DNA from 2 places in the Polaromonas potterensis genome. Region 2 is predicted to be linked to the other one. Evidence: predicted binding sites of a transcription regulator. Region 2 holds the regulator's gene; the other holds the start of a gene.

Region 1 (15,079 bases), on a different contig from region 2:
TGCTGCCTAACTTCATGGTGTTGCTGCGCGGCTCGAAGATGGCCAGGATGCGCTGCGCGCTGCCCCGGCTGTCGAGCTGGCGGCGCAAACCGTCAATCGTGGTGCGGATCGCCGTCGGGTGGTGGGCAAAGTCGTCATACACGGTGATGGCGCCGCCGGCGCGCTGCACTACGCCGCGGATTTCCATGCGGCGCTTGACGTTCTGGAACTCAGCCAAGGCCCGAGCCGCGTCTTGCGGCGCCACCCCCACATGTTCTGCCGCGGCGATGGCGGCCAGCGCATTGAGCTGGTTGTGCACGCCGCTGATCGCCCACTCGACGCGGCCGACGGTTTGGCCATCTTTCAGCACGTCAAAGGCGCTGGGCTCGCCGCGCGCCGAAAAGCCTTGTGGCGTGCTGCGGCCAAAGCCTACGCGCTCACTCCAGCAGCCTTGATCCAGCACCCGGGCCAGGCTGTCTTCCTCGGTATTGACCACAATCCGGCCGGTACTGGGCACGGTGCGCACCAGGTGGTGGAACTGCCGTTCGATCGCGGCCAGGTCGTCGAAGATGTCCGCGTGGTCAAACTCCAGGTTGTTCAGGATGGCGGTGCGTGGCCGGTAATGCACAAACTTGCTGCGTTTGTCGAAAAACGCCGTGTCGTATTCGTCGGCTTCGATCACAAAGGTGTTGCCTGCGCCCAGCCGGGCCGACACGCCGAAATTGAGCGGCACACCTCCGACCAGGAAACCCGGCTGCAGGCCGGCGTGTTCCAGAATCCAGGCCAACATGGAGGTGGTGGTGGTTTTGCCGTGGGTGCCGGCCACCGCCAGCACATGGCGCGGCCCGGTGGCGTGATGGGTCGGGTGGTGCAACACATGTGCGGCCAGCCATTGCGGCCCGCTGGTGTAGGGCAGGCCGGCGTTGAGGATGGCCTCCATCAGCGGGTATTTGGCTTTGCCGCTGCTGTCGTGGGCGCGGGACACCACATTGCCGACCACAAACACATCCGGCTCGAAAGCCAGCTGTTCGGCGCCGTAACCTTCCACCAGCTCAATGCCCAGCGCACGCAACTGATCGCTCATGGGCGGGTAGACGCCGGTGTCGCAGCCGGTGACGGTATGCTCGGCCTCACGCGCCAGCGCGGCCAGGCCGCCCATGAAGGTGCCGCAAATTCCCAGAATATGTATGTGCATGTCGGTATTCTAGGAGGCTGGCTGGCCCTGGCCCACATCTGCGGCTTGGGCCATGAGTTATTGGTAAAATAGGCCTCCCGCCCTTATCCATAATGCGCAGATAGCTATGAATTAGATAGCGAAACAGTGCCGTGGCATCTGCTTGCAACTTTATCGGTGCTGCAGGGGTCCATCCCTGCAGAATCATCCAGCCGCCTTTCAGCCGCTTCTTACCGAGAACATGCCGTGAATCCCCAAACCCTGAAGCAGGAAATCGCCGCCACGGCCGCCGCCCTGATCGTCGAGGAGGGGCTGGAGTACGGTCCGGCCAAACGCCGCGCCGTCAAACAAATGGCGCTGCCCAGCCGCAGCGAATTGCCTGGCAACGACGAGCTGGAAGACGCCGTGCGTGAGTACATCGCCCTTTTTTGCGCCGACACCCAGCCGACGGAACTGGCCGCGCTGCGTGAACTGGCCCTGGTCTGGATGCAACGCATGGCGGCGTTTCGTCCCTACCTAGGCGGCGCGGTCTGGCATGGCACGGCCACACGCCTGTCCGACATCTATATCCAGCTTTTTTGCGACGACCCAAAATCCGCAGAAATAGCCCTGATCGACCACAACGTGGACTATGAGCCACGCACCGTGACCGGCTTCACCGGCGACCAGGTCGAGGCGCTGAGCCTGAGCAGCCACTGCCAGGGCTTGCAGGAAATGGTCGGTGTGCATTTGATGGTCTACGACCACGACCACCTGCGCGGCGCGCTGAGGCCCGATGCGAAAGGGCGTAAACCCCGTGGGGACCTGGCCGACGTGCAAAAATTACTGATATCCCAGACGGAGTCCTCCTCTTGAAACGTAGACAACTGATGTATGCCGGTGCGGCCGCCGTCGCCGGCCTGGCCGGCGCGGGCGTGGCCTGGCGCAAGTTCGAACCCCATGGTGATCCTGCGCTTGCGCAGGATGTGTTCTGGCGGCAGAGTTTTGACACGCCCACGGGCCAAGCGCTGCCCATGGCCAGCTTTGCCGGCAAACCTTTGCTCGTCAATTTTTGGGCCACCTGGTGCCCGCCTTGTGTCGAAGAGCTGCCGCTGATTGACCGCTTCCACCAAGACAATCAATCCAGAAACTGGCAGGTTCTGGGACTGGCGGTGGATCAGCCGAGTGCGGTGCGCACCTGGCTGCAACGCAAGCCGCTGAGTTTTCCTGTGGCCATGGCCGGCCTGGGCGGTACCGAGCTCAGCAAGGCCATGGGCAATGCGGCCGGTGGCCTGCCTTTTACGGTCGTGTTTGGTGGGACTGGCCAGGTCTTGCATCGCAAAATCGGGCAGGTGTCGGCGAGCGATCTGGCCCAATGGGCACAACTGGTTTAGCCCCGGTTTGCGAGGCGGAGAAGGCGCCAATTTGCGGTAAAGTCCAGTCTTGCAAAGCTGGCTGCAGGCAGGAAATACTTTTTTGACCCGCTGAGAGCGTTTCTAAATTCTTTCAATTTGGTGGATATTTGGCGCTGTTGAGTGCAGATCGTGGCACATGGTTACAAAAATGTGGAAACGGTCCGAGTGGGTGGATCTGACAATTTTCACCCGGTGTCTTTTTCAGGAGCTGTCCGACCAGCGGCAGATTGCGGCGCGGGAGCCCGCTGCGAATAAGGTAGACTTCGCCCTTTCCCGTTCGGCTCAATAGCCTGACTTCATAAGATTAACTGTTTTTAAGCACAGAACGGTGTACAAGGAGGGGGTTGGGTGCAGATTGCTGCCGAACCGCCCACTTGATGGTTTGCCCATGCAAGCCCAAAGTACCCGCCCTGTGTACTTACCGTCGTTGGAGCATATATGGATTTAAGAAAACTCAAGACCCTGATTGACCTCGTCTCAGAGTCCAACGTGTCTGAACTGGAGATCACCGAGGCCGAAGGCAAAGTGCGTATCGTCAAGTCGGGCGGCGCCCCCATGGTGATGCAGCAACCGGTCATGACCATGGCCGCCGCGCCTGTCGCCGTCGCCAGTGCCGCGCCCGTCGCCGTTGAGCCGGCCGCTCCTGCAGGCCATGCCGTCAAGTCGCCCATGGTCGGCACGTTTTACCGTTCGGCCAGCCCGGGCGCCAAGCCTTTCGTCGAAGTCGGCAGCCAGGTCAAGGAAGGCGAGACCATCTGCATCATCGAGGCCATGAAAATCCTCAACGAGATCGAGGCCGACAAATCCGGCACCATCACCCGTATTCTTTGCGAGAACGGCCAGGCGGTGGAATACGGACAGCCGCTCTTCATGATCGAGTGATTGACGCATGTTCAAAAAGATACTGATCGCCAACCGCGGCGAAATCGCACTCCGGATCCAGCGCGCCTGCCGCGAACTCGGCGTCAAGGCCGTGATGGTTTATTCGGAAGCCGACCGCGAGGCCAAATACATCAAGCTGGCCGATGAGTCGGTCTGCATCGGCCCGGCACCGTCGGCGTTGAGTTACCTGAACATGCCCGCCATCATTTCGGCGGCCGAGGTGACGGACGCCGAGGCGATTCACCCGGGTTACGGCTTTTTGAGCGAAAACGCCGACTTTGCCGAGCGTGTTGAAAAAAGCGGCTTCAAGTTCATCGGCCCCTCGCCAGATTCGATTCGTATCATGGGCGACAAGGTGTCGGCCAAACAAACCATGATCAAGGCCGGCGTGCCTTGTGTTCCTGGCTCCGAAGGTGCTTTGCCGGACGATGCTGCGGTCATCAAACGCACGGCCAAACAAGTTGGTTACCCGGTCATCATCAAGGCGGCCGGCGGCGGCGGCGGCCGTGGCATGCGGGTGGTTCACACCGAGGCTGCCTTGCTGCACGCGGTGCAGACCACCAAGGCCGAAGCGGGGGCTGCTTTTGGCAACCCCGAGGTCTACATGGAAAAATTCCTGCAGAACCCGCGCCACATTGAAATCCAGATTCTGGCCGATCAGCATAAAAATGCGGTCTGGCTGGGCGAGCGCGACTGCTCCATGCAGCGCCGCCACCAGAAAGTCATTGAAGAGGCACCGGCGCCCGGCATTCCACGCAAGCTGATCGAGCGTATCGGCGAGCGTTGTGTGGCGGCGGTCAAGAAGATCGGTTACCGCGGCGCCGGTACTTTCGAGTTCCTGTACGAAAACGGCGAGTTCTATTTCATCGAGATGAACACCCGCGTCCAGGTCGAACACCCGGTGACCGAATGGGTGACCGGCGTGGACATTGTCAAGACGCAGATCCAGGTGGCGGCCGGCGAAAAGCTGCCTTTCACCCAGCGCCAGATTGAAATCAAGGGCCATTCGATCGAATGCCGCATCAACGCGGAAGACGCCTACAAGTTCACCCCCTCGCCGGGGCGCATCACCACCTGGCACACACCGGGCGGCCCGGGCGTGCGTGTGGACTCGCATATCTACGCCAACTACTTTGTGCCGCCCAATTACGACTCGATGATTGGCAAGATCATTGTGCACGGCGACACGCGCGAGCAGGCCCTGGCCCGCATGCGCACCGCGCTGGCGGAAACCGTGGTCGAAGGCATCAACACCAACATTCCGCTGCACCGCGAACTGATGGTGGACGCCAAGTTCATGGACGGCGGCACCAATATTCACTACCTTGAAGAGTGGTTGTCCAAACGTGACCGCTAAGTTGAACTCTGCAGCAATGGAAGATCGCATGGCCGTGCACCGCGCAGGGCCGCCCCAAGCAAGCACAGCCCCCTTGGGGGGCAGAGAGCTACACGAAGTGAGCGAACGTGGGGGCAAAAGAACGCTATGAGCCTGTTTGAACTTGTTTTGCTGGCCCCTGTCGCCAGTATTGAAATGCTCAGCGACGCGCTGGATGCACTGGACGCGCTGAGTGTGTCGGTGGAAGACGCCGATGCCCAGACCCCGGCCGAGCAGGCACTGTTTGGCGAGCCCGGTATGCCGCCGCCCAAAGCTGGCTGGGAGCGTTCGCGCGTGGTCTCGCTGTTCAGCAGCGAAGCCCTGGCGCGTGATGCCGCTACCGTGCTGGCCGCGCAGGACTTTTTTGCCGGCTGCCAGGTTGTTGCCATTCAATCGGTACCCGAGCAGGACTGGGTGCGACTCACACAATCGCAGTTCACGCCGGTGGAGATCACGCCCGAGTTCTGGATTGTGCCGACCTGGCACGAACCGCCGGCGCAAGCCACAAAGGTGATCCGGCTGGACCCGGGTCTGGCGTTTGGGACCGGCACCCATCCGACCACACGCATGTGCCTGCGCTGGATTGCAAAAAATGGCGCGGCCAGGCCTTTGGAACGTGTGCTGGACTACGGCTGCGGTTCTGGCATTCTGGCCATTGGTGCGGCCAAGTTTGGCGCGTCGGCCATCGATGCGGTGGATATCGACGAAGCGGCGGTCCAGTCCACCCTGGCCAATGCCGAAGCCAACCATGTGGCGCTGAACGCCGGCCTGCCCGACAAGGTCGATGGCCTGTACCAGACGGTGTTGGCCAATATTCTGGCAACGCCTTTGAAAGTGCTCGCACCTTTGCTGTGCGCGCGGGTCGCCCCGGGCGGCTCGCTGGTGCTGGCCGGTATTCTGGAGCGGCAGGCCGATGAGTTGAAGGCCGCGTATGCGCCTTATGCCCAGTTGCAGGTGTCTGACCAGGAAGATGGCTGGATACTGATGACGGCGCGGCTCTGATCCGGCCGATGCGCCGCCCTTTGTCAGACTGAAGGGCCGGCGCATCACCGCCTTACAATACGGCGCTACATGAGCCTGATTACGCGCTGTCCTGCTTGCGGCACGATGTTCAAAGTCGTGGCCGACCAACTCAAAATCTCACAGGGTTGGGTGCGTTGCGGGCAGTGCTCCGAGGTGTTTGACGCCGCGGCCCATCTGCAGGCGCATGATGCGCAAAATTTTCCCCTCCCTGTCAGTGGCGCTGCAGCGGCAGAAGTCGTTGATACGGACGAACTTGTCTCTCCGGCCAGTCTGTTTGTCGCGCCGGAGGCGGCCGATGCAGATGAGCTGCCGCCGCAGGCGCACACGGACTTGCTCTCCGTACCCGAAGTCCAGGTGTCCATGCCCCCCGATCTGGCGGCCGAGGTGTTTGCCTCATCGGTGAGTCCTGACGCCTTTGCTTTTTCAGAACCGGCACCGCCAGCGTTGTCAAAAGACAAGCAGGGCTTTGGCGAGTCCGAAGCGCCAGTACACGAAGCCAGCGAGGACGTGTCTTTTGTGCGTGACGCCAGGCGCCATGCGTTTTGGCGCCGGCCGGCCATGCGCTGGGCCTTGGGCTTGGCGGCACTGATGTTGTTGGCGCTGTTGCTGCTGCAGGTCGCGCTGTTTCAGCGGAATACGCTGGCTGCGTCGCAGCCCTGGTTGAACCCGGGCCTGCAGACCTTGTGCACCTACCTGGGTTGTGAAGTCAAACCGCCGCAACACATCGAATCCATCGCGATCGACAGCTCGTCTTTTAACAAGGTGAGCGCGGACACTTACCAGCTCAAGGTGGTGATCAAAAACACCGGCGCCGTGGCCATGGCCGTGCCCTCGCTGGAGCTGACCCTGACCGATACCCAGGACCAAGCCTTGCTGCGGCGCGTGTTGACACCCGGCGAGTTGGGCGCCACGGCGGCTACGCTGGCGGCCGGTACCGATTTTTCGTGCGTGCTGACCCTGGCCATTGCCAACCCTGTTCCCGCCCCCGCTGCCAGCGCCTCCGCGCCGAAAGCTTCCGCTCCCTGGCGGATCGCTGGTTACCGGGTCCTTGCTTTTTATCCCTGATTGAATTGAAACCTCCATGCCTGCTGTAATTTGTGGTTCCCTGGCCTTTGACACCATCATGAGTTTTGAGGGCCGTTTTTCCGAGCAAATCCTGCCCGACCAGTTGCACATTCTCAATGTATCTTTTCTGGTACCAGCCTTGCGCCGCGAATTTGGCGGCTGTGCCGGCAACATTGCCTACAGTCTGAAACAACTGGGCGGCATACCTTTGCCGATGGCGACCGTCGGCAGCGACGGGGCCGAGTATGTGGCGCGTATGAACACCTTGGGCATCAGCACCGAGTTTGTCCGTGAAGTGGCTGACAGCTACACCGCCCAGGCCATGATCATGACGGACCGCGACAACAACCAGATCACGGCGTTTCACCCGGGCGCCATGATGCAGGCGCACACCACGACCATCCAGGCGCGTGCGGACATCAAGATCGGCATCATCTCACCGGACGGACGCGACGCCATGTTGCAGCACGCCGAGCAGTTCAAGGCAGCCGGGATTCCTTTTGTGTTCGATCCCGGTCAGGGTTTGCCGATGTTTGACGGCAAGGACCTGACACATTTTGTGGAACTGGCGACCTGGGTCACGGTCAACGACTACGAAGCCAAACTGCTGTGCGACCGGACCGGCCTGTCTTGCGCCGAAATTTCCAAAAGCGTGCAAGGCCTGGTCGTGACCCTGGGCGCCGAAGGTTGTGAAGTCTGGGTGGCGGGCGAGAAAACGCTGGTGGCGCCTGTCGCGGCCAAAGAGGTGTTGGACCCCACGGGTTGTGGTGACGCTTTCCGCGGCGCCTTGTTGTTCGGTCTGGAAAAAGGCTGGCCACTGGCCCGCTGCGCCGAACTCGGCAACCGCGTGGGCGCCCACAAGATCGCTCACCGTGGCGGCCAAAATTACACACTGACTGCGGATCAAATCGGCCTCTAGCCCCTGATGGACGGGCGAAAGCAGCTACTGATTCGATAGCGAATCGCGGCTGCTGGTGGCTGTCAAGCGGTGGCTGTGACAACGTGCTGCGGGCGCACCGCACTCAAACGGATGCGCCCATGAAAAAGCCCGGCATCTTGCGATGTCGGGCTTTGAAGCAAAAAGACCTTGTTGCTTACGGCTTGCTGGCTGTTGGAAACGGCCAGGCTGCTTGCGGATTCAGAGTTGTCTGAGCCGAAGGGGACGCCGGTGCAGCAGGAGCTTTGGCAGCGGGTTTTTTCGCGGCTTTCTTCGCAGCGGGCTTTTTCGCTGCTTTCTTGGCGGCAGGCTTTTTGGCAGCGGGTTTCTTCGCAGCAGCTTTCTTCGCTGGTGCTTTTTTCGCTACTTTTTTAGCCGCTGGCTTTTTCGCTGCTACTTTTTTTGCAGCTGGCTTTTTGGCCGCTACTTTTTTAGCCGCAACTTTCTTCGCGGCTACTTTTTTGGCCGGGGCTTTTTTCGCTGGCGCTTTTTTCGCTGCTACTTTTTTAGCGGCTACTTTTTTCGCTGGCGCTTTTTTGGCCGGGGCTTTTTTCGCTGCTACTTTTTTAGCAGGTGCTTTTTTCGCCACTACTTTTTTCGCAGGGGCTTTTTTGGGAGCAGCTTTTTTAGCCGCAGATTTTTTCGCAGTTGCCATAGTTTTCTCCTTGATCACATTGCAAAGAGCACTTCACGTTTGGAGTACGCAAAGCGATTCACGGCGTTGGGCCAGGCTAACCGGGCCCAGCGCCGCGAACACAGGAGCAAAGCCCAACGCGCACTCTGCGGTGTCGTCATTGGTCATTGCAATTCTAGAAATCATTGTTGTGTTGACTCTTGATCAATCCCAGGACAGAGCGCCACCCGATTGGTACTCAATCACACGGGTTTCAAAAAAGTTGCGTTCTTTTTTCAGGTCGATCATTTCGCTCATCCATGGGAACGGATTCTCTTCGTTCGGGAACAAGGTTTCAAGTCCAATCTGCGTGGCCCGGCGATTGGCGATGTAGCGCAGATAACCCTTGAACATGGAGGCGTTGAGACCCAACACGCCGCGCGGCATGGTGTCTTCCGCATAACGGTATTCCAGCTCCACGGCTTTCATGAACAAGGCCTTGATCTCGGCCTTGAACTCGGCGGTCCACAGGTGCGGATTTTCAAGCTTCAACTGATTGATCAGGTCGATGCCGAAATTGCAATGCATGGACTCGTCGCGCAGGATGTATTGGTACTGCTCGGCGGCGCCGGTCATCTTGTTCTGGCGGCCCAGCGCCAGAATCTGGGTGAAGCCGACGTAGAAGAACAGGCCTTCCATCAGGCAGGCAAACACGATCAGCGATTTCAGCAGGGTCTGGTCCGCTTCGGGTGTGCCGGTCTTGAAGTTGGGGTCGGAGATGGCGTCGATGAAAGGAATCAGGAACTGGTCCTTGTCCTTGATCGACTGCACTTCGTTGTAGGCGTTGAAGATCTCGGCTTCGTCCAGACCCAGTGACTCGGTGATGTATTGGTAGGCGTGGGTGTGAATGGCTTCTTCAAAGGCCTGGCGCAGCAAAAACTGGCGGCACTCGGGCGCCGTGATGTGGCGGTAGGTGCCCAGCACAATGTTGTTGGCGGCCAGGGAGTCGGCGGTGACAAAAAATCCCAGGTTGCGCTTGACCAGACGGCGCTCGTCGTCGGTCAGGCCGTTCGGATCTTTCCACAACGCGATGTCGCGCGTCATGTTCACTTCCTGAGGCATCCAGTGGTTGGCGCAGCTGGCCAGGTATTTTTCCCAGGCCCATTTGTACTTGAAGGGAACCAGCTGGTTCACGTCGGTCTGCCCGTTGATGATGCGTTTGTCGGCAGCCCTGACGCGTTTTGCGGTTGGTGCGGCTGCGGCCGGCGCAGCCGGTGTGGTCGGTGCGGAAATCAAGGCGCTGTCGTCAAGCGTGCGGGACGCCGCTTGAGGTTGCTGCAAAGAAAGAGGCGGAAGTTCCATCGAGCGGCTTTCAGGCAAGCTGCTGTTCAAAGATGTTTGCAACGATGGTTTGGCTTCTTCGTCCCAGGTCAACATAGAGGTTTCCAATAAGTTGGATTATGAAAGCAGCGATACAAAATGAAAAGTGTTCATTCACATCGCTATAAATTAGTGTTGCTCAATTACATCGAATCGCGGCGCTGAATTTTTTCGGCGCCGCGATTTTTTTGTTATTGGCAGGCCTCGCAACCGGGATCGTCAATCGCGCAAAACTTGATGTCGGTGGCCGGTGATGCATCCATCTGAACCTGCGCCACAGCAGCGGCTGCATCGAGTGCATTCATGCTGCCGGTGTCATCGGTATTTCCCGACGCGACGGAATTCATCTTGCCGGCTTTCACCGTGGATTTTTCCGCGTGGGTGGCGCTCATGGTGCGCAGGTAATAGGTGGTCTTCAGGCCACGCAACCATGCCAGCTTGTAGGTGTCGTCGAGCTTCTTGCCGGACGCGCCTGCCATGTAGATGTTGAGCGATTGCGCCTGGTCAATCCACTTCTGGCGGCGTGACGCGGCTTCGACCAGCCAGGTGGCGTCCACTTCGAAAGCCGTGGCGTAAAGCGCCTTGATGTCTTGCGGCACACGGTCGATTGGGCGCAGCGAGCCGTCAAAGTGTTTCAGGTCCACCACCATCACGTCATCCCACAGGCCCAGGCGCTTGAGGTCGCGCACCAGGTAGTGGTTGATCACGGTGAATTCGCCGGACAAGTTGGACTTGACCGAGAGGTTGCCGAAGCAGGGCTCGATACAGGCATCCACGCCGATGATGTTGGAGATGGTGGCGGTCGGGGCGATAGCCACGCAGTTGGAATTGCGCATGCCATCTTTGGCGATTTTCTGGCGCAGGGTATCCCAGTCCAGGGTGGCGGAACGATCAACTTCCAGATAACCGCCACGCTCCTTGGCCAACAAGTCCAGCGTGTCCAGCGGCAAGATGCCTTGGTCCCACAACGAGCCCTTGTAGCTGCTGTATTGGCCGCGCTCTTTGGCCAGCTCGGTGGACGCCCAATAGGCGTGGTAACAAATCGCTTCCATGGATTTGTCGGCGAACTCGACGGCGGCATCCGACGCATAAGGAATACGCAGTTCGTACAGGCAATCCTGGAAACCCATCAGGCCCAGGCCAACCGGCCGGTGGCGCAGGTTGGAGACACGTGCTTTCTCGACCGCGTAGTAGTTGATGTCGATCACGTTGTCCAGCATACGCATGGCCGTGGTGATGGTCTTCTTGAGTTTCTCGTGGTCCACCGCGCCGTCCTTCAAATGCTGGACCAGGTTGACGGAACCCAGGTTGCAGACGGCGGTTTCGGTGTCGCTGGTGTTGAGCGTGATCTCGGTGCACAGGTTGGACGAGTGCACGACACCGGCATGTTGCTGGGGCGAGCGCACATTGCAGGCATCCTTGAAAGTGATCCAGGGATGGCCGGTCTCGAACAGCATCGAGAGCATCTTGCGCCACATGTCCACAGCCTGCAGTTTGCGCGCGGGCTTGATCTCGCCGCGATCGGCCCGGGCTTCGTAGGCGGTGTAGGTTTTTTCAAACTCGATGCCGTATTTGTCGTGCAGGTCAGGTGTGTCGGAGGGCGAAAACAGCGTCCAGCTGCCTTTTTCCATCACGCGGCGCATGAACAGGTCGGGAATCCAGTTGGCGGTGTTCATGTCGTGCGTGCGGCGGCGGTCGTCGCCGGTGTTTTTACGCAGTTCCAGGAACTCCTCGATGTCCAGGTGCCAGGTTTCCAGGTAGGCGCAAACCGCGCCCTTGCGTTTACCGCCCTGGTTGACCGCCACGGCGGTGTCGTTGACCACTTTCAGGAAGGGCACGACGCCTTGCGATTCGCCATTGGTGCCCTTGATGTGGGCGCCCAGGGCGCGCACCGGTGTCCAGTCGTTGCCGAGGCCACCGGCGAACTTGGACAGCAGGGCGTTTTCCTTGATGGCATCGTAAATGCCGCCCAGGTCGTCGGCCACCGTGGTCAGGTAACACGAGGACAGCTGCGAACGCAGGGTGCCGGCGTTGAACAGGGTGGGTGTGCTCGACATGAAGTCGAAGGAGGACATGATTTCGTAGAACTCGATGGCGCGTGCTTCGCGATCGGTTTCTTCCAGCGACAGGCCCATGGCCACACGCATGAAGAAAGCCTGGGGCAGTTCGATTCGCTGTTTGCGCACGTGCAGGAAGTAGCGATCGAACAGGGTCTGCAGACCGAGGTAGTCAAATTTCAGGTCGCGTTCGGGTTTGAGTGCGGCGCCCAGGCGTTCCAGATCAAACTCCATCAGTTTTTCATCGAGCAACTCGTTTTTGACGCCCTTGGCGATGAATTGCGGGAAGTACTCGGCATAACGCGTGTTCATGTCGCCCTGCGTGACTTCCCCGCCCAGGACCTCGCGGCGAATGGTGTGCAGCAACAGGCGGGCGGTGGCGTAGGTGTAGTCCGGATCTTTTTCAATCAGGGTGCGGGCCGCCAGGATGGAGGCCTTGTAGACCTCGTCAATCGGCACGCCGTCGTACAGGTTGCGCATGGTTTCGGCAACGATGGGGTCGGGCTTGATGTCTGCACCCAGGCCGGCGCAGGAGGCTTCTATCAGCGCCTGCAACTGGCCGATGTCCAGGGCCACGGTTTTGCCGTTGTCCAGCACATGCAACTGCGGTGCCGCAGGTGCCGTCACCTCGGGCTGGCGTGCGCGTTCCTGCGTGCGTTTTTCGCGGTACAACACATAAGCGCGGGCGACCTCGTGATAACCGCCGCGCATCAGGCCGAGTTCGACCTGATCCTGCACGTCTTCTATATGGAAGGTGCCGCCGCCTGGGCGTGAACGCATGAGCGCACGCATCACGGCCTGGGTCAACTCGTCGACGGTTTCCCGCACGCTGGCAGACGCCGCGCCCTGGGTGCCGTGCACCGCCAGGAAGGCTTTCATCATCGCAATGGCGATCTTGTTCGGCTCAAAAGGAACCACGGCGCCGTTGCGGCGGATGATCTGGTAGTGGTTCAGCGGCTGGGACTGGGCATGGCTGCCAGTGGACTGATCTGTGGCCGGCAGGCTGGTGCTGGCGGGTGTTGCATGTTGGGCTGTTTGCATGGCTTCCTCGTTGTGCTTTGTTGTCGGGTGAATTTGATGTGATAGGGGGCGAAGGAGAAGGCTGACGGTTGCCGGTGATGGGCTCGCTTGGCGTTAATTCCTTGAGTGGCTGGTGCCCGTATACATCAAAGTGAATGTAGGGCTAACACACTATACCTAGGGTCTAAAGTGATTTCAAGCACTACAGGTAGTGTATCGCCTCATGACGCCGCCGTTACTTTGCGTAGCTATTTTTTGCCGGTAAAAATGCACACAAGGGGCTATCGGGGCGCTGCCCGGCAGGCCTTGCGCCATCCCCAAAAAAAAGCGCTGATCCAGTCCTGATGCGGCCTGCCACGCATTTTGCCCGGCAGACCCTTGTCGATGTTCAGGTCTGGCCGAAAAAGGCGTATTTTTCTTGATGGAAAACCACCGGCTGAAGGTGGTTTTGCGGCGGGTGATTTAAATGTTCTGGGGAAAACACTGAGCTGGCAAACCCAGCGATCGCTGTAGCCGGGCCCAGTCGAAGCCTACGCCGGGGTCTTGTTTGCGGCCGCTGGCGATGTGTTCATGACCGGCCAGGTGTGCCACCGGGTAGTGCCGCAGCAGCGCAGCGCAGATGCTGGCCAGTGTTTCGTATTGCGTAGCCTCAAACAGCCCGCCCTCCAGGCCTTCCAGTTCAATGCCAATGGAGTCGTCGTTGCAGTTGTCCCGGCCGCGGTAGCGGGACTCGCCCGCATGCCAGGCGCGATCGTCGCAGCTGACGAACTGCCACAACTGGCCGGAACGGGTGATGAAGAAATGCGAGGAAACCTTCAGCCCGCGAATACTTTGAAAATAAGGGTGGGCATCCCAGTCCAGCTGGTTGGTGAACAGACGTTGCACCTGGCCGTTGCCAAACTCGCCGGGCGGCAGGCTGATCGAGTGGATGACCACCAGGTCGATGGATGCCGCCGCAGGGCGGGCGCCAAAATTCGGCGACGCCAGCGCCCTGGCGTGCTGGTACCAGCCTTGGTGCCACAGCGACGGCGGCTCAGCCCCCACGTTTGCCACTTCGTGAACCTTCGGCGGTGCGCTGCCCCTTGCACCAAGAAAGAGGGGTTGTTCCGCCCAGGGGCGGCCCGTCGGCGGAACTAGCCTGTAAAACCATACTAGGGCGCATCGGGCGCGTCGTCCCCGTTGGGTGTGACGATACTCAGGCGGGCGATGCGGTAACGGATCTGGCGCAGGCTGATGCCCAGCTTGGCCGCGGCCGCCGTGCGGTTGAAGCCGGTTTCCTGCAGGACTTTGGACAGGATGCCACGCTCCTGCCCATCCAGAAAGTTCTGCAAGTTTTCCGGCACCGCGACTTCCTCGACCGGCGGCGACTCCAGGTGCAGGTCGCCGCCTTCACCGAGTGCAACCGCGCGGTGCAAAATGTTTTCCAGTTCCCGCACATTGCCATTGAAGGGATGGGCCTGCAAGCTGGCCAGGACCTGGCTGGAGATATCGGGCATGTGCAAACCCGACTCCTTGCAAATTCGGCCCAGCAGGTCTTTGCACAGGGCGGGCAGGTCTTCGCGACGCTCCCGCAGCGGCGGCACATGGATTTCAATGACGTTGAGCCGGTAATACAAATCCTGGCGAAACAGCCCGGCCGCCACACCCGCACCCAGGTCTTTGTGGGTGGCGCTGACGATACGCACATCCACGGTGTCTTCCTGCGCTGACCCCAACGGCCTGACCACACGTTCCTGGATCGCGCGCAAGAGCTTGGACTGCATGGCCAGTGGCAGGTCGCCAATCTCGTCGAGGAACAGCGTGCCGCCTTTGGCCGCCTGGAAATAACCCTGACGATCCTGCGTCGAGCCGGTGTAAGCGCCTTTGCGCGCGCCAAAAAACTCGGCCTCCAGCAGATTTTCCGGAATCGCGCCGCAGTTGACCGCCACAAACGGTCCGGCTGCGCGGTGGCTGCAGTCGTGCACAGACCGTGCGACCAGCTCCTTGCCGGTGCCGGACTCGCCTTGGATCAACACCGGCGCCATGCTGCCGGCGACCTTGACGATGCGGGACTTGACGGCTTGCATCACGGCGGATACGCCGACCAGGCGTTGCAAGGTCAGCGAGGCATCGCCGGATTTGCTTGTTTTGAGCGCGGCCGGACTGGTGTCGCCGTCAGGCCGGGTCCGTTCGCTGCCGGT
Region 2 (15,079 bases):
TTGAACTGCAAGGGCGAAGCGGCGGTAAAGGGCATGGCAATCGCCGAGGCGTCGAGCATGATGCCGCTCAGCTTGATCTGGGCCGGCACAGGCAGGCTTTCATCCAGCCAGTTCAAGATGCCGGCACGCACCGCCACGCTGGCGACCTGGACTTTCCAGGGCGCTGCAGCGGCGGCTGTGGCCTTGGCCATCGGCGCCGGGCTGCTGGCCGCAGGGCTGGCGGCTGGCGCTTGTGCATTATTCTGGCCTTCCGCCCTTTCCGGACGGGCGCTGGCAGCTATATTTTTAGGAGCGGCTGACGCGGCTTCGGGCAGCAGGTTCAGCCGCCCCGCCCGGTTGCGCCGGATGTGTAAGGTGGGCGCGGTGAGTTCCACCGCGGACAGTTTGACGAACTGCTCCAGAGGACGCACATCATCCATCGTGACCTGCAGGCGATCAAACGCCAGCAGATCCGGGCCGGTAGCCGACGCGGCGGCTTGAGGGCTGGCCTGCTTGTCCAGCAGGCGAACTTTGTCCGCCGTGAGGGTGCCGGTGACCTTGACCACGGTCATGGGGGTCTGTTCAAACGCCACTTTGACATCGGCCTGCAACACCGCAGCTTGCAATCGAAACGGCAGGCTGGCCGGCAAATAGCCCAAGTAGGGGCTCAAGTCAAAATCGCTGAGCTTGATGCTTGCATCGGTCTTGTGGGTCTGGGCAAACGGGGTGCCGACAACGGCCGTGTCGAAGCTGCCGCCGTTGAGTTTGAAGGCCAGGTGCGGCGAGGTTTTGACCTCGCGCTTGGAGGCCAGGTTGCTCAGGAAAGGCACGGACAGAGACAAGTCCCGCAGCTCGTGGGTCTTGTGAACCGTCTGGTCTGTGAAGTCCATCTGCCCGCCCGAAAGAACCAGGTTGTACAAGGCAAAACGCTGGGCTTGGCTAGGCGCTTCATCGGCCTTGGGCTGCAAGCGAGCCAGGATGTCGTCGATGTCGTAACGCCCGTCCCCCAGGTGCGTCAGCGACACCACGGGATCGTCCACCGCAATCGCGTCCACCACGGGCGCCAGGCGCAGCAGGGACTCCATTTCTGCATCTATATAGAGACGCTTGATTTTCAGCTGGGGAAGCAAGGGCACGGCCGGGGTCGCGGCGGTGGGATTGGCGGCCGAGCCGGCAGCTGTGGCAGCGCCGCTTTTGGCAATCGCCAGGTCGCTGAGGGTCAGCTCCAGCGACCAGGGCTTGAAGTCCACCGCCCCGACCGTGACCTGCCGCCCCAGTTTGTCAGAGGCGATTTTTTCCAGTTGCGACTTCAGGAGGGGTGGCACGGCCAGGTAGGCCAGCGCCCACAAGAGCAGCAAGGCCCCCACGGCCCAGGCGAGGCGGCGCTGCCATTTCGGCGACTTGGCCACGGAGACGGCTTTTGCCGGGAGAGTTTTCGAGAAAGTCGACCATTTGTTCTTCACATCATTGCTTGTCATAAGCGGCGAGTCTTTCGTGTCCGGCCTGAAAGGTCAATGAATTTTTGCTCACGCCAGAGGTGAGGAGGCAATAAAAAACCCCGGGCAGCTAGGCCGACCGGGGCTGACGGCGGGCGTGATGCTCATGCCGTCGGGCTTCGCAAAGAAGAGAAGATCGTCTCCAGTGCGATGGAAGCAAGTGATTGCTTCCAGTTTTACCGGGGTTGGTTACCCAGCGAATGCTTGAGGTACTCAAGCACCTGCAGGTTAACGCGCCGCCTCGCGCTTCGCAAGTCGAAATTTGTAATCAAAAATGGCTGCGCGATTGCGCTTTTCTTGGCGCCTTGTTGGCCTGTTTTTGGTTTCTTTTTGGGGCGCTTTTTTCATCTAAAGCGCTTGTCCTACAGACAAGGAAAACCCATGCGCGATACACCGGTAAGCGTCGGTTTCCAGCTTCCCGTGCTTTTTGAACCCTGCCACCAACACTTGAGTCGCCCTCAAGAATTGGTGAAACATTCAGATTTTTCCGAAAATTTTAGAAACAAGCCGGGCTTAGAGCCAAGGCTCAAAAAGTCCGGGAAACAGCCGAAACAGGAGGTTTCGGGCTTGAAACAGGTCTTTTGATACACATATATGAATATCAAAACGATTTGATATTATTGACAAGTTATTTAGACCCCCCATAGAATCCGCCCTTCCAGAGAAAACCAAGGGACAACCCGAATCCGCTGCCGAACCCGGCTAAGTCAAACGAGAGGTGAAACACCCGCAAGGCCAGGCCTTGGTTTGATGGCGACCCAATCAAAGCGTACGGCTTCAAAACCAGTGCGCGTAGAAAGGAGTGCTATGACAGCGCTAGGACAATCAATCTCCGCATCCACGATGCGGACCCTGCGAAAAAGCGTCGGCAACAGTCTTGCAAACATTGCAGACGACATTGCCCAGGGCTTTTTTGAAATTACCCACAACAGCTTTGCCTTGGTCGGCCTGGCCGTTGTGTTTGCAGTGATCACACTGACCGCCCGGCCCGACTTGCGTCAGGCCGGTGAATCCCAACTGATGAGCTGGTTGCAAGAGCGCCAGGACGCGGCGATCGGCTTTACCGAGCCGGACGCCATTGACCGCGCCACGGCCGCCAACCCCACGGACCTGCCCAAACAGCAGGCGGCGGTGGCTTTCTGGCTGAGCAAAAAATACAGCGTGGCGCCTGAGCCTTTGAGCGTGCTGGTGGCCGAGGCGTTTGAAATTGGCCAAAAAGCCAAACTCGACCCCACGCTGATCCTGGCCATCATGGCGATCGAGTCGGGCTTCAACCCCTTCGCGCAAAGCCCGGTGGGCGCCCAGGGCCTGATGCAGGTGATGACCAAGATCCATCACGACAAGTACGAAAACTTCGGCGGCAAGCTGGCCGCCTTTGACCCGGTGACCAACCTGCGTGTCGGCGTCAAGGTGCTGCAGGAATGTATCGCCCGTGCTGGCTCGGTGGAAGCCGGGCTCAAGTACTACGTGGGCGCCGCCAACCTGGAAAGCGACGGCGGTTATGCCGCCAAAGTCATGGCCGAACACGCCAGGCTGTCGGCCGTGGCCGGCGGCCGGACACCGGCCCACAGCTCGCCCATACGTCCGCCGCTGGCCATCCCGGCCTCGATGCCGCTCAAGGCCCAGACCCAGCCGGACGACAAGGCCGGTGAAAAAGTCGCCAGCCTGGCCGTGTCCTGAGGGTATGTGTTGCCCCGACACCAGGGGCAACGCCAGTCCGTTACACTACGGTAGTGCGCGACTGGCGATAGGCAAGCCCCCCGTATTCGAGGGCACTTGCTGACGTGGGATACCACTGGGAAGCGCACCGCTGGCGTCGGGTTTAAAACCACACAGCGTTCAGCCGTTCGCCTGGGCAGCCCTTGTTCCATCCACCCGATGACAGGGACCACGTCTTTACAGGACTGCCATGTACGATCGCAACATTCTGGTTGAACAAACCGACCCCGAGCTTTTTGCTGCTATCCAGGCTGAAAACGCGCGCCAGGAACAGCACATCGAGCTGATCGCCAGCGAGAACTACGCCTCACCCGCCGTGATGGCCGCGCAAGGCTCGCAGCTCACCAACAAATACGCCGAGGGTTACCCCGGCCGCCGCTACTACGGCGGTTGCGAACATGTGGACGTGGCCGAACAACTGGCCATTGACCGCATCAAACAAATCTTCGGTGCCGAAGCCGCCAACGTGCAGCCGCATTGCGGCGCCTCGGCCAACGAAGCCGTCTTCCTGGCTTTTCTGAAGCCCGGCGACACCATCATGGGCATGAGCCTGGCCGAAGGCGGCCACCTGACCCACGGCATGGCGCTGAACATGAGCGGCAAGTGGTTCAACGTCATCAGCTACGGGCTGAACGACAAGGAAGAAATCGACTACGACGCGATGGAGCGCAAGGCCCACGAGTCCAAACCCAAACTCATCATTGCCGGTGCCTCGGCCTATTCGCTCGGGATTGATTTCGCCCGCTTTGCCAAGGTGGCGAAAGACGTGGGTGCAATTTTCATGGTCGACATGGCGCATTACGCCGGCCTGATCGCCGCCGGCGTGTACCCCAACCCGGTGCCCCACGCGGACATCGTGACCTCGACCACACACAAAAGCCTGCGCGGCCCGCGCGGCGGCATCATCCTGATGAAGGCCGAGCACGAAAAAGCCATCAACAGCGCCATCTTCCCCGGCCTGCAGGGCGGCCCGCTGATGCACGTGATCGCGGCCAAGGCCGTGGCTTTCAAGGAAGCGCTGACGCCCGAGTTCAAGAGCTACCAGCAACAAGTGCTGAAAAACGCACAAATCGTGGCCGAGACGCTGACCCAGCGCGGCCTGCGCATTGTCAGCGGCCGCACCGAAAGCCATTTGATGCTGGTTGATCTGCGCGCCAAGGGCATCACTGGCAAGGAAGCCGAGGCCGTGTTGGGCAGCGCCCACATGACCATCAACAAAAACGCGATTCCCAACGACCCGGAAAAGCCCATGGTCACCAGCGGCGTGCGTATCGGCACCCCGGCCATGACCACGCGTGGCTTCAAGGACGAAGAAGCGCGCATCACGGCCAACCTGATTGCCGACGTGCTGGACAACCCGCGTGATGCGGCCAACATCGAAGCGGTGCGCGCCAAGGTCAATGCCCTGACCAGCCGCTTCCCGGTTTACCGTTAAGCCATGTACGGCGCAGGCGCTATTATTTTTATAGCTGCTTGCGCCCATCCCATCAGGGCTGGAGGCCAATTTATGCCTACAACTTCAGGTAACACACCATGAAATGCCCTTTCTGCGGCCATCTCGAGACCCAGGTCGTTGAAACACGGGTCTCGGAAGACGCAGACTTCATACGCCGCCGCCGTCAGTGCGGCGCGTGCGAAAAACGCTTCACCACCTACGAACGCCCCGACGTCAACTTCCCGGCCATCGTCAAAAAAGACGGCCGCCGCATCGAGTACAAACGCAGCAAGATCCTCGACTCCATGAAGCTGGCGTTACGCAAGCGCCCGGTCAGCACCGAACAGGTGGACTCGGCGATTGAGCGGATTGAAGAAAAGCTGCTGAACCTGGGCCTTCGGGAAGTGCCCTCCACCCGACTCGGTGAACTCGTCATGCGCGAGCTCAAAAAACTCGACAAAGTCGCTTATGTGCGTTTTGCCAGCGTGTACCGGAGTTTTGAGGATATTGATGACTTCAAGACCTTGGTGGATGAAGTGCGGCGGTAGTCCAAAATGACTGTACCGATCACCCGGTATTGAAGCCTTATCTCCAGCACTCCTGAACTGTCAGTGCCGAACTTGTTCCTTTCACGCCTGTATTGGTGAGCGTCAGATTCCCGCATTTGTCGGTCCCCCTTGGGGTCGCCGTCAAAACATAGGAGTTCACCACCGGGGCGCCTAGCGCAATATCGTATTTAGGTGATTCCGCCGGCACGGCCACCAATCGGCCAGGTAACACCACCGCCGTGGCGCCCGCAGCGTCTGCCGTGTAGCGACTGTTCACCGCATAGAACCGCTCCATAAATTGTTGCGCCTCCAGCAGAGCCGCGCGCGCCGACGCGCGATTTCCTCGCTTGATGTACTCCGTGTAGCTTGGAAACGCAACAGCGGCAAGAATGCCAACAATGGCCACCACGATCATCAGTTCAATCAAGGTAAAACCCAGAGCCCTTCTCGCGGATGGAACAGAAATACAGGGGCGTAACAACATGGTCGGAATCCTATTCAAATACTTCAACGAATGGGGGGATTGATGATGCGCCGCTGGATACGTTGAAACAGGCGGGTAGGCGTGAGTGTGGGGTCTTTAACACAAAGACTGTCCTGCCCGTCGGCTTGCTGCTTGCTTATCAACGTGTATCCGGGCTCGCAGATTGTTCCGCCACCAATACCTTTTACCAAAGCACGAATACCCACAGAAGCTGTCTGTACACCTATGACCAAAGCATCATGGCTATTGACAACACCATCACCATTGGTATCGAAAATAGGCGTTGTAGCCGCTGCACCAAGCTCCGCGCCAAAAACGAAGTCAATGCCAATACCGGTGCTTGAATCGCAAACCTCGGCCGATTGCGGCGGAGCCACCGCAGTCACAAGAACCAGCGCTGAGGTGACAGACTGACTTGGATAAATAACACGGCCACCAGTGATGGCCGGCGATAGATCTATATACCAACCGCGCTGGGTCGCCCAGTTCGGAGAGGCCCCGGCAAGGCTGTAAAAGACTCTAGTTGCCGCGGAACCGGTTCCGCTTGTCGCAGTCAGTGTTCTGGCTGCCAATGCAGATCTGGAGAGAGGACGCGACACACTGTCTGCGGGCTTATCCCAAATACCATAAATGGTCTGGGCATCTGTATTTACCTGGTCCGCAGCCGTCAACAACTTGCCGGTCCCGAAAACAACAATCTTGCCGCCCAGCGAATGATCAAATAACGAAGGCGGCTGGGTAATCGCTTGGGCTAGCGAACTCGGACCCGTCGCCGTAAACAATGCCGCTCCACCCGACACCACAAAAGGAACACTGGGGGTGTTGTAGTCGAACTTCCAGAGTTTGCCCTTCAAATCGCCCGCATATAAATTGGTAATTTGTCCAAAACTGTTGCGTATGACACCAACGCCTCCCAAGCCATTGCTACCTGAGGTATCCACATTGAGCTTGGTAATGGCGGCGGTCGCGAGATCCACGATGAACAAGGTCGCATATCCATTGGTGCTGGAAAAACCGTTGCCAAAGATAGCGACCCATTTCCCACTGGGCAGCACACCAACTTCAATAGGCGCCAGGACATAACCCAGATCCGAATCAGTGGCACTGGAAATCTCCCAACGAATATTGGAAGCATTCAGATTCGGTGAACTCGTCACGTCCAGCGCATACACCGCGCGCCCGCCTGCACCCAGCGAGCCCATGAGGTAATTTCGCCAACATGTCGCACCCGCTGCACAGGCTGGATGGCCGGAAAATGCCGGATAAGCGGGCCCCGCCACGAAGGCGTCAAACTCTCTCTGCGGGCCGTCAACATAGAACTTGTGTGGCACAGTAGCGCCATAACTCTTGTCGCTCAACTTGTACAGGTCCGGATAAACAGTTCTAGGTACATAGGCAAACACCTCTCGCCCATCGGTCGAAGCTGTTGATGCAAGTGGGGGTTGCGCATTGACGTCCTTGAAGCCATGCAACATTCCGTCGTTTCCCCCTACAAAAAGCACAGCATCTCTTGCGGTCTTCGCGGCGGTAAAAATTTGATACCCATTTGTCCCACCAAGATTAAGGCTGCTGTACCCGCCATCAAACAGCCCTTTGATCAGGACCGGATTGGAGTTGACAAAATCACCCAAAACAAACGGAGTACCCGTCGCATCCTTACGCTCCCGAAAGGGATTTGATGGCGCGGCCAAGCTGACTTCGTTGCTATGATCACCGCGCAAAAAATTAACAAGATTGAGAGAGCCGGAAGTCATGGCCGTTTGATTGGCAGAACTGAGGGCTCCCCAGTTAAACGCCACAGCGCCAGGTACCAATGGCGAACTAATCGGGGCGGTGTCCCAGGTGAAGATGTTGCGCGAGTTCCATGCCGGCATCCGAGCCGCTGCACTCCACACGGCCGCTGTTGTCTGCCCGTTCGCATCCAGCGGTTGGGCCGAAATATCGCCATTCCAAACACTTCCGTTGAAAGTGGGTACATATTTCCGATTACCGTTTTGCAGTACAGAGGAAACAGTGGCCACACCGGCAGTCGCGCCGGTTCCACCTTGTGCCCCAGCGAGTGCGCCCGCAATAGCCGCAGCCAAACTAGCAGGGTCTTTGGCACTGTAATAAGCACCCCGGCTATTCACCGCAGCGTGCCAAAGATCGTCAATATTGGCCGGCAGCGAAGCTGATTCCGAGGGCTGAGCCCACGACTTGGTGCCAGCCGTCAGCGCCGGCAAATCTATTGCTGGGTCTAGGTCACCGCGTACCCCCAAACCCACCATGAAGTTGGTCATGCTCTGCCAGTACGAAGGATCGACGCTGTTGGCGACCACCTTGTTTGCGATGTTAGGTTGAAGATCATTTTTCCAGTACTTCATCGCCACATCGGCCAACGTATCGGTAAACCCGTCCGCATAAGGTTTGGTATTTGCGGCGAACGTATAACTACCGCCAGCCATCTGAGTTCCCGCTGTACTGTCGAGATCACCCACGGTTGGCGGGGTGCCGTTCCAGTAACCATCGGTCACCATCAGTTGGTAAGAACGTCTGCAAGTCTTGTTGTTCGTGGTCACATTGCTGACGCTCGGATCATCGGTATACGGACCTCTACCATCTGTACGGCTGTAATACCGACCTACGGCGTCCAACGCAGCGGGCAAGGGCGTACCCCCTGATGCAGGCAGGTCTTCAAGCCATTTGTACAGCTGATTCTTGCGCGCTTGGGTGAAATCCCTCACACCACCACCACCGTATAGCGTGGTATTGGATTCAATCACTGTGGTGTTGACGCCATCGACCGCTGCTGAACCTTTGTTGATGCGCCCAAAGCCGAGCCGAATTGTATTGCCGACGTTCGCAAATGACTCCATCATGGATCCACGCGCCAACAAGTTACGCGTACGGTAGTAGGTGAACCAATTGGCAAAATTTTGCCGCTCTTGGGCTTGCGTACAGCCGGTGGCCCCAACCGCACCAGAGCAATCAGTGCGCGCCGCCACCTTGGAAAATGACGCGGCGACATTTATGCTGTAGCCGGTGTAGTTGGCATAGTTGTTAACCGCCTTGTAGCCTTGCGCCACGCCCGTACCGGAGCCAGCGCCCGTAGCGGTAAATGCCACGCCAACAGTATTGGACGCCGCTCCAATCGACGTGAAGTTGGTTGTGCCGACTGTGGTAATGGTGTAAGTAGTGCCGGTCACAAAGGACCCTGCATTTACATTTTGCTTTTGCAGCCTGAAATAAACGCCAGGGTCATGATTTAGCGATGCCGTGTTATTGTTTACGTTGTCACAGTTGTTTCGCAGCTTGGCTGTACCTGTACCAGCCCCGACTCCGGTGGCGGTGAAATTTCTGCCCACATTGTTATTACTTGCGCCAATCGAAGTGAAGTTTGTTGTCCCACTTGCAGTGATTTGGTAACTCATCCCAACGACAAATGACCCGGCAGCGAAAGAATCAGTGGTGTTGAAGTTACACCAATTGCTACTGCCACCGGGCGCCGTATAGGACGTCAGATCGATGACCGATGCAGCGACTCCGGTGCGAATGAGGGGGTCCTTGTAGGCCGCAGCTGCTGGAGAATTGGGCAGGCGGGTCACGCCATCGCTAGTCATCCAGGGGCGGTATAGAGTTTCAGGGTTGTAAAAAATGGAATTGGTATCGGGCGAGCGAAGGGCTCGCAACACGTAATTGGTCGAATTGATGTTTCCGGGCACCGTTCCTGCGAAATTAACACCAACCTGATAATCGTCCCGAGGATCCCACCGCACAGTTTGGCTACCCACCGGATTTACCGTTGCAAAAGTTCCGCCAGCAAATAGGTTTTCAGGTATGTGCTGAAAGTGCATGGAACCGGAGTCGTCCATGGTCAGCATGAGATTGGGCGTCACCCCACCGCCCGAGATGTTCAAAAGGGGAATTTGAGCAGGAACCGGCTGCGACTGCACGCCCGGAATAAAAATCATCAGCAGAGGCAAACCCACAAGCAGGGCACGGATAGGGCTGCATAAAAAAGTGGCAAAAAACATTTGGATTTTCCTTCGCGCTCACAAATTCAAAATGGATTGCAGCCAGACCACCGAACCATTGGTGGTGTTTCCGGCGTTGTCGGCCCGATAGTCAGGACTGAACCCCCGCGCTGTAACCACGGTCACGGTGAAGGTTGTTGGGCTCCCGAGAGTCTGAATTTCGGCTACACATTCAGGCGCTTTTGCTGGTAGATAGGTGCTGATGGCCGAGCTGTACTGACCTGCGCCCAAAACCGTACGAGTCGCGGCGGCACCGCCCGCGTTCACGGCGCCGGTCCATGAAAGAGGGTTCTCCCACGCGCCAACCGGTACCGCAATGGTCATATCCACCGTTGGTATGACTGCGGCCCTAAGACTATTGACGCGGGTCGGCAATGGCGCCACATTGCCGTCAGGAATTTGTAGCTGTGCTTCGCAATAGCGCAACGCCGCTTCTGCATACTGCTGGGCCACGATGTCCATACGCACGTTATTTGTTACCCGCTGGCTTGAGGTGGCGCCCCGCATCGCCGACGTTGCGGTGAGGCCAATCACCACCAACAGGAGCAGAACGATGATGAGAGAGATGCCCTTTTGGCGGGTCGTCGAAACAGGCGTCGGTATATTAATCATGATGAGCGGCATTCAAAGCGGCATCCGGACACGCAAGCTGGCGGTTGTGAAGTAGGCCCGGCGCAAGAAGCGATCATTTGACGCTGACGCCACTGAGTCGCAATCAAGGTAAGTCAGTGTGTCGTCACCAGCGTTTAATACGGGTTCCGCGCTGCGCACCAGTAGACAAACACGCACACTGATAACTTGTCCCCACTCAGCCGCTGCCGGAACCGCCCCAAGCGCAGCAATGTCTGTTGCGGTGACATACCGAACTACTTGCGTAGGGCTCGCCAGAACGGAAAGGCCATACCATACTTTCATGTTTTCAATGTTTTCAATCAACGGCTGCGCTGATCCCGCTGCGTTGTTACTGGCGCAATACAACTCCGGCCGTCCCGAAGCGCCTGCAGAAATAAAGTACCGGTTACGCGCCACATAGGGAGGACCCACCGGAATCGAAGTACCCAGACAATCGGAGGGCACACCGCCGGCAGTGAGGACCGTGTTGTCCGCATCTGCCTCGTACGCGACTTCAAACGCAGGGGTCGCCGAAGCGCCGCAGACCAGGTTCGCGGCCCTGGGGTTTGCAAAACCTGTATCACACCCGAAGATAAAGGCACCCACACCCAAGGTATTCGATGTCAAGCTGAAAGTTGGCGAAGCCCCGCCACTTGATGTCAATGCCGTCGGCTGGGCGTACCCCGCCATTTGCAAGTCCCGAGAGAGGATGCTCAAGCCGATCTGGGCATCTTCATTCATCCCCGCGTAGGCAGACTGAAACCGCCCCGCCTTACTCGATCCAATAATGCTGACCAGCACAGCGCCCACCACCACAAGGCCAATCACCAGGGAAATCAGCAGCTCGATCAGGGAAAGACCCCTGACCCTTGAACGCATTGAAACTGGTTTCATAAATTAATCCTGAAATAGCTGCAGCGCACACTGGGACTAGCAGCCACACTCAAGGCACCCGGGCATTCCGACGCAGTAGTAGGCGCATCGTCGGCACTGGCCACAGCCGGGTCACGCCAGACGAGCCAGACATCGGCCGCACTTTGAACATTCTGGTACACGATGTAGGCAGACCCTTCGGGTAATTGACTGCGAACCACCACCTGCCAGGTTTGCAAGTCGTATGCAGCCAACTGGGCGGCAGTGCACGTCACAGCATACGAATTGCACAAGGTGCCGGCTGCTGAGGGCAATGCCGCCTGCGTCGCGAAACTCGTTCCCAGGGCATAGCCGGCCGCCCCAACCTTGTTGGCGCGCATACGTTCGCCCAGGTCAGTGGCCAGTTGAGTCGCCGTACCACGGTACTGCGACATCTTGGTGTAGCGAATGGATGAAGCATTCACGCCCGCCAATGCCAGCAAACCAATGGAAGCAATCACGATGGATACAAGCACCTCAATCAGCGACACACCATGCTGTTGATGGCGGTGGCTCGTGCCATGTTCTAGGCAAGACGTGCTCATACGCATGCTGCTGTTCCTTCCGCCCTCAAAGCAGGTCGTCCGGTTGTCGAAACACAAACCAGGCGGGTATAACCGGCAGGAACCCCACCAGTCGGTGTGATATTGAAAGTCTGTGTTGCACCCTTTGCCCACCCGGTAGGTTCGTATCTGAATATAGAGATAGTGTTGGCGGGATTAGAGTCCAGTTGAATCGACGCAATGTTTGGGAGTGCCTGCTGTACTTTGACCAAATCATCCCCAGCGGACACGTTGCTGCTGGAATCCCTGTCCACAAAAACAATCCAGCCATCACTCCAGCTACCGGTGCCTGAGCAACTCGCACCGTTGGTTGAGCGACAAATAACAGTTCTGGTCGAGCGTTTGAGCGCCTCTGACCGGGCAAAGCGCATATCGCTCACCAACGAGTCAGCAGCAGCTTGAACCGACCGCCTGACCAAAAGCCCACTAAAACTTGGAGCAGCCAAAGACGCGAGTATGGCAACAATCGCGACAGTGACTAGAAGCTCAATTAGCGTAAATCCATGTTGGCGGAGTTTCATACGATGGAGATTACCGCAGAGAGTTTTTCAGTGGTCGGAAGACCCGACGTTTGGCGCGATTGAGCCGCCAGGCGGTAAACTGAGCGCCTCTGAAAACTGGAAATGATTGAACGCGCCACTCAACTCGCCGCCCTCGGGCGGTTCGCCCCGCCTCCAAACCCTTCTGTAGGCTGCATCATTGTGTCCGCCGATGGCCTTGTAGTTGGTGCGGGCCACACACAACGTCCCGGAGGCCCCCACGCCGAAGTCATGGCGCTGCGCGACGCTGCAGCACAAGGCCATTCCGTCGTCGGCGCCACCGCCTACGTCACCCTCGAACCTTGCTCCCACCATGGCCGCACCGGCCCGTGCTGCGACGCGCTGATTGCGGCCGGCATCAAAAAAGTGGTCGCCTCCATCGCAGACCCGAATCCGTTGGTATCGGGTCAAGGTTTTGAGCGCTTGCGCGCTGCGGGCGTTAAAGTTGAAGTCGGTCCGGGCGCCGAAGAATCCCGCGAGCTCAACATCGGCTTTTTCAGCCGCATGATCCGCAAAACGCCTTGGGTACGCATGAAAGTGGCGGTATCGCTGGACGGCAAGACCGCGCTGGACAACGGCGCCAGCCAATGGATCACTTCCGACCTTGCCCGCACCGACGGCCATGCCTGGCGGGCACGTTCCTGTGCTGTTTTGACCGGTATCGGCACCGTGCTGGAAGACAACCCGCGGCTGGATGTGCGCCTGGTCGACACACCGCGCCAGCCACACCTGGTGGTGGTGGACAGCCGTCTGGAGACGCCGCTGGACGCTCATCTTTTTATAGCTGGTCGCGCGCTCTACATCTACGCTGCAGAGCAAAATGATGCCAAACAAGCGGCACTCGAAGCACGCGGCGCCACGGTTGTCTACCTGCCCGACCCCCACGGCAAGGTGGACCTGGCGGCCATGCTGCGCGATCTGGCCCGTCGCGAGGTGAACGAACTACATGTCGAAGCCGGGCACAAGCTCAATGGCTCGCTGATTCGTGAAGGCCTGGTGGACGAGTTTGTGGTTTACCTGGCGCCCAAACTGATAGGCCAGGGGCGCGGCATGGCCAACTTTGGCCCGATCACCGCGCTTTCACAGGCCATGGAACTGGAGTTTCGCTCGACTGACAAGCTGGGGCCGGACCTGCGGATTGTGGCCAGAGTCCAGGGCCGCGACCAGTTTTAGGTCAAGGTTTCTGAGCCGGCGCCTCTGCGAGCGGCCAATCTCTGCGAAAATACCCCCATGTTTACCGGAATCATCACCGGCGTGGGGCGCATCGTCGCTGTCCATCGCCTGGGCAGCTCTTTGGACCACGGCAAGCGTCTCACGATTGAGGCGCCCTCTGGCTATCTTGACGACGTGGGCCTGGGCGACAGCATCGCCCTCAATGGCGCCTGCATGACTGTGACCCAGCTGGACCTGCCAAACCGGCAGTTTCTGATTGAAATTTCAGCCGAATCGCTGGACAAAACCAGCGGACTGGCAGAACCCGGTCCCATCAACCTCGAAAAAGCTTTGCGCGCCCATGACCGCCTGGGCGGCCATATTGTGGCCGGCCATGTGGATGGCATTGGTGAGGTCACACATTTTGCCCAGGTCGGCGAAAGCTGGGAGTTGCGCATCCTGGCGCCGCGCGAGCTGGGCAAATACCTGGCCTACAAGGGTTCCATCACCGTCAACGGCGTGAGCCTGACCGTGAACCGGGTGACCGACCTCGAAGGCAGCCAGGCCGGCTGCGAGATCAGCATCAACCTGATTGCCCACACCGTCCAGAACACCGCCCTGGCACATCTGCACCCACAATCGCAGGTCAACCTCGAAATTGACTTGATCGCACGTTACGTCGAGCGCATGCTCCAAGACGGAAAGAAACCCTGACCCATGACCATTGCCATTTCCCCCGTTGAAGACATCGTCGCCGACATGCGGGCCGGCCGCATGGTCATCCTGGTTGACGAAGAAGACCGTGAAAACGAAGGCGATCTGGTGCTGGCCGCCGACCACGTCAGCGCCGAAGCCATCAACTTCATGGCGCGTTACGGCCGTGGCCTGATCTGCCTGACCCTGACACGTGAGCGCTGCGAAAGGCTGCAGTTGCCGCCCATGGTGGCGCGCAACGGCACCAAGATGGGAACCGCTTTCACGGTGTCGATCGAAGCGGCCGAAGGCGTGACCACCGGCATCTCGGCGGCCGACCGCGCCCGCACCGTGCAGGCGGCTGTGGCCAGGGACGCCCAAGTCAGCGACCTGGTGCAGCCCGGCCATATCTTCCCGCTGCAGGCGGTGGACGGCGGCGTGCTGATGCGCGCCGGCCACACCGAAGCTGGCTGCGACCTGGCCGGCATGGCTGGTTGCTCTCCGTCTGCGGTGATCTGCGAAATCATGAAAGACGACGGCACCATGGCGCGCCTGCCGGACCTGCAGGTTTTCGCCGCCGAGCATGGCCTGAAAATTGGCACGATTGCCGACCTGATCGAACACCGCAGCCGCAACGAATCATTGATTGAAAAAATCGGCGCGCGCACCATCCAGACCGCTTTTGGCGAGTTCACGGCGCATGCCTTCAAGGACAAACCCAGCCAAGGCCTGCACCTGGCCCTGGTCAAAGGCCAGTGGGCACCCGACGACATCGTGGCGGCACGGGTCCACGAGCCGCTGTCGGTGCTGGACCTGCTGGAAACCGGCCGCTCCATGCACTCCTGGAGCCTGGACCAAAGCCTGGCGCACATTGCCAAAGAAGGCAAAGGCGTGGCCGTGTTCCTCAATTGCGGGGAAAGCGCGGCCCAGTTGC

Evidence for each region. The regulator NrdR, encoded in region 2, represses ribonucleotide reductase genes. The targets are predictions, from matches to a motif close to CACNANATNTNGTG.
Region 1: the regulator NrdR is predicted to act here: its motif matches at 13,100-13,113, upstream of R6254_RS21255 (ribonucleoside-diphosphate reductase subunit alpha).

Annotation. Positions count from the first base shown of each region.
Region 1 is NZ_JAWQLX010000015.1:61,537-76,615, forward strand. Features, by position in the region: gene mpl (UDP-N-acetylmuramate:L-alanyl-gamma-D-glutamyl-meso-diaminopimelate ligase) at 1-1,174, opposite strand, end outside; gene R6254_RS21210 (hypothetical protein) at 1,400-2,008, shown strand; gene R6254_RS21215 (TlpA family protein disulfide reductase) at 2,005-2,526, shown strand; gene accB (acetyl-CoA carboxylase biotin carboxyl carrier protein) at 2,986-3,429, shown strand; gene accC (acetyl-CoA carboxylase biotin carboxylase subunit) at 3,437-4,786, shown strand; gene prmA (50S ribosomal protein L11 methyltransferase) at 4,919-5,806, shown strand; gene R6254_RS21235 (DUF3426 domain-containing protein) at 5,876-6,892, shown strand; gene R6254_RS21240 (carbohydrate kinase family protein) at 6,909-7,811, shown strand; gene R6254_RS21245 (histone H1-like DNA-binding protein) at 7,987-8,484, opposite strand; gene R6254_RS21250 (ribonucleotide-diphosphate reductase subunit beta) at 8,668-9,879, opposite strand; gene R6254_RS21255 (ribonucleoside-diphosphate reductase subunit alpha) at 10,014-12,920, opposite strand; gene ampD (1,6-anhydro-N-acetylmuramyl-L-alanine amidase AmpD) at 13,362-13,943, opposite strand; gene R6254_RS21265 (sigma-54-dependent transcriptional regulator) at 14,051-15,079, opposite strand, start outside.
Region 2 is NZ_JAWQLX010000005.1:242,010-257,088, forward strand. Features, by position in the region: gene R6254_RS11870 (DUF748 domain-containing protein) at 1-1,457, opposite strand, end outside; gene R6254_RS11875 (hypothetical protein) at 1,857-2,060, shown strand; gene R6254_RS11880 (lytic transglycosylase domain-containing protein) at 2,319-3,155, shown strand; ZMP/ZTP riboswitch at 3,203-3,339, shown strand; gene glyA (serine hydroxymethyltransferase) at 3,385-4,629, shown strand; gene nrdR (transcriptional regulator NrdR) at 4,728-5,177, shown strand; gene R6254_RS11895 (type IV pilin protein) at 5,215-5,661, opposite strand; gene R6254_RS11900 (pilus assembly protein) at 5,685-9,674, opposite strand; gene R6254_RS11905 (PilX N-terminal domain-containing pilus assembly protein) at 9,693-10,298, opposite strand; gene R6254_RS11910 (PilW family protein) at 10,299-11,180, opposite strand; gene pilV (type IV pilus modification protein PilV) at 11,177-11,749, opposite strand; gene R6254_RS21960 (GspH/FimT family pseudopilin) at 11,740-12,282, opposite strand; gene ribD (bifunctional diaminohydroxyphosphoribosylaminopyrimidine deaminase/5-amino-6-(5-phosphoribosylamino)uracil reductase RibD) at 12,385-13,473, shown strand; gene R6254_RS11925 (riboflavin synthase) at 13,531-14,166, shown strand; gene ribBA (bifunctional 3,4-dihydroxy-2-butanone-4-phosphate synthase/GTP cyclohydrolase II) at 14,170-15,079, shown strand, end outside.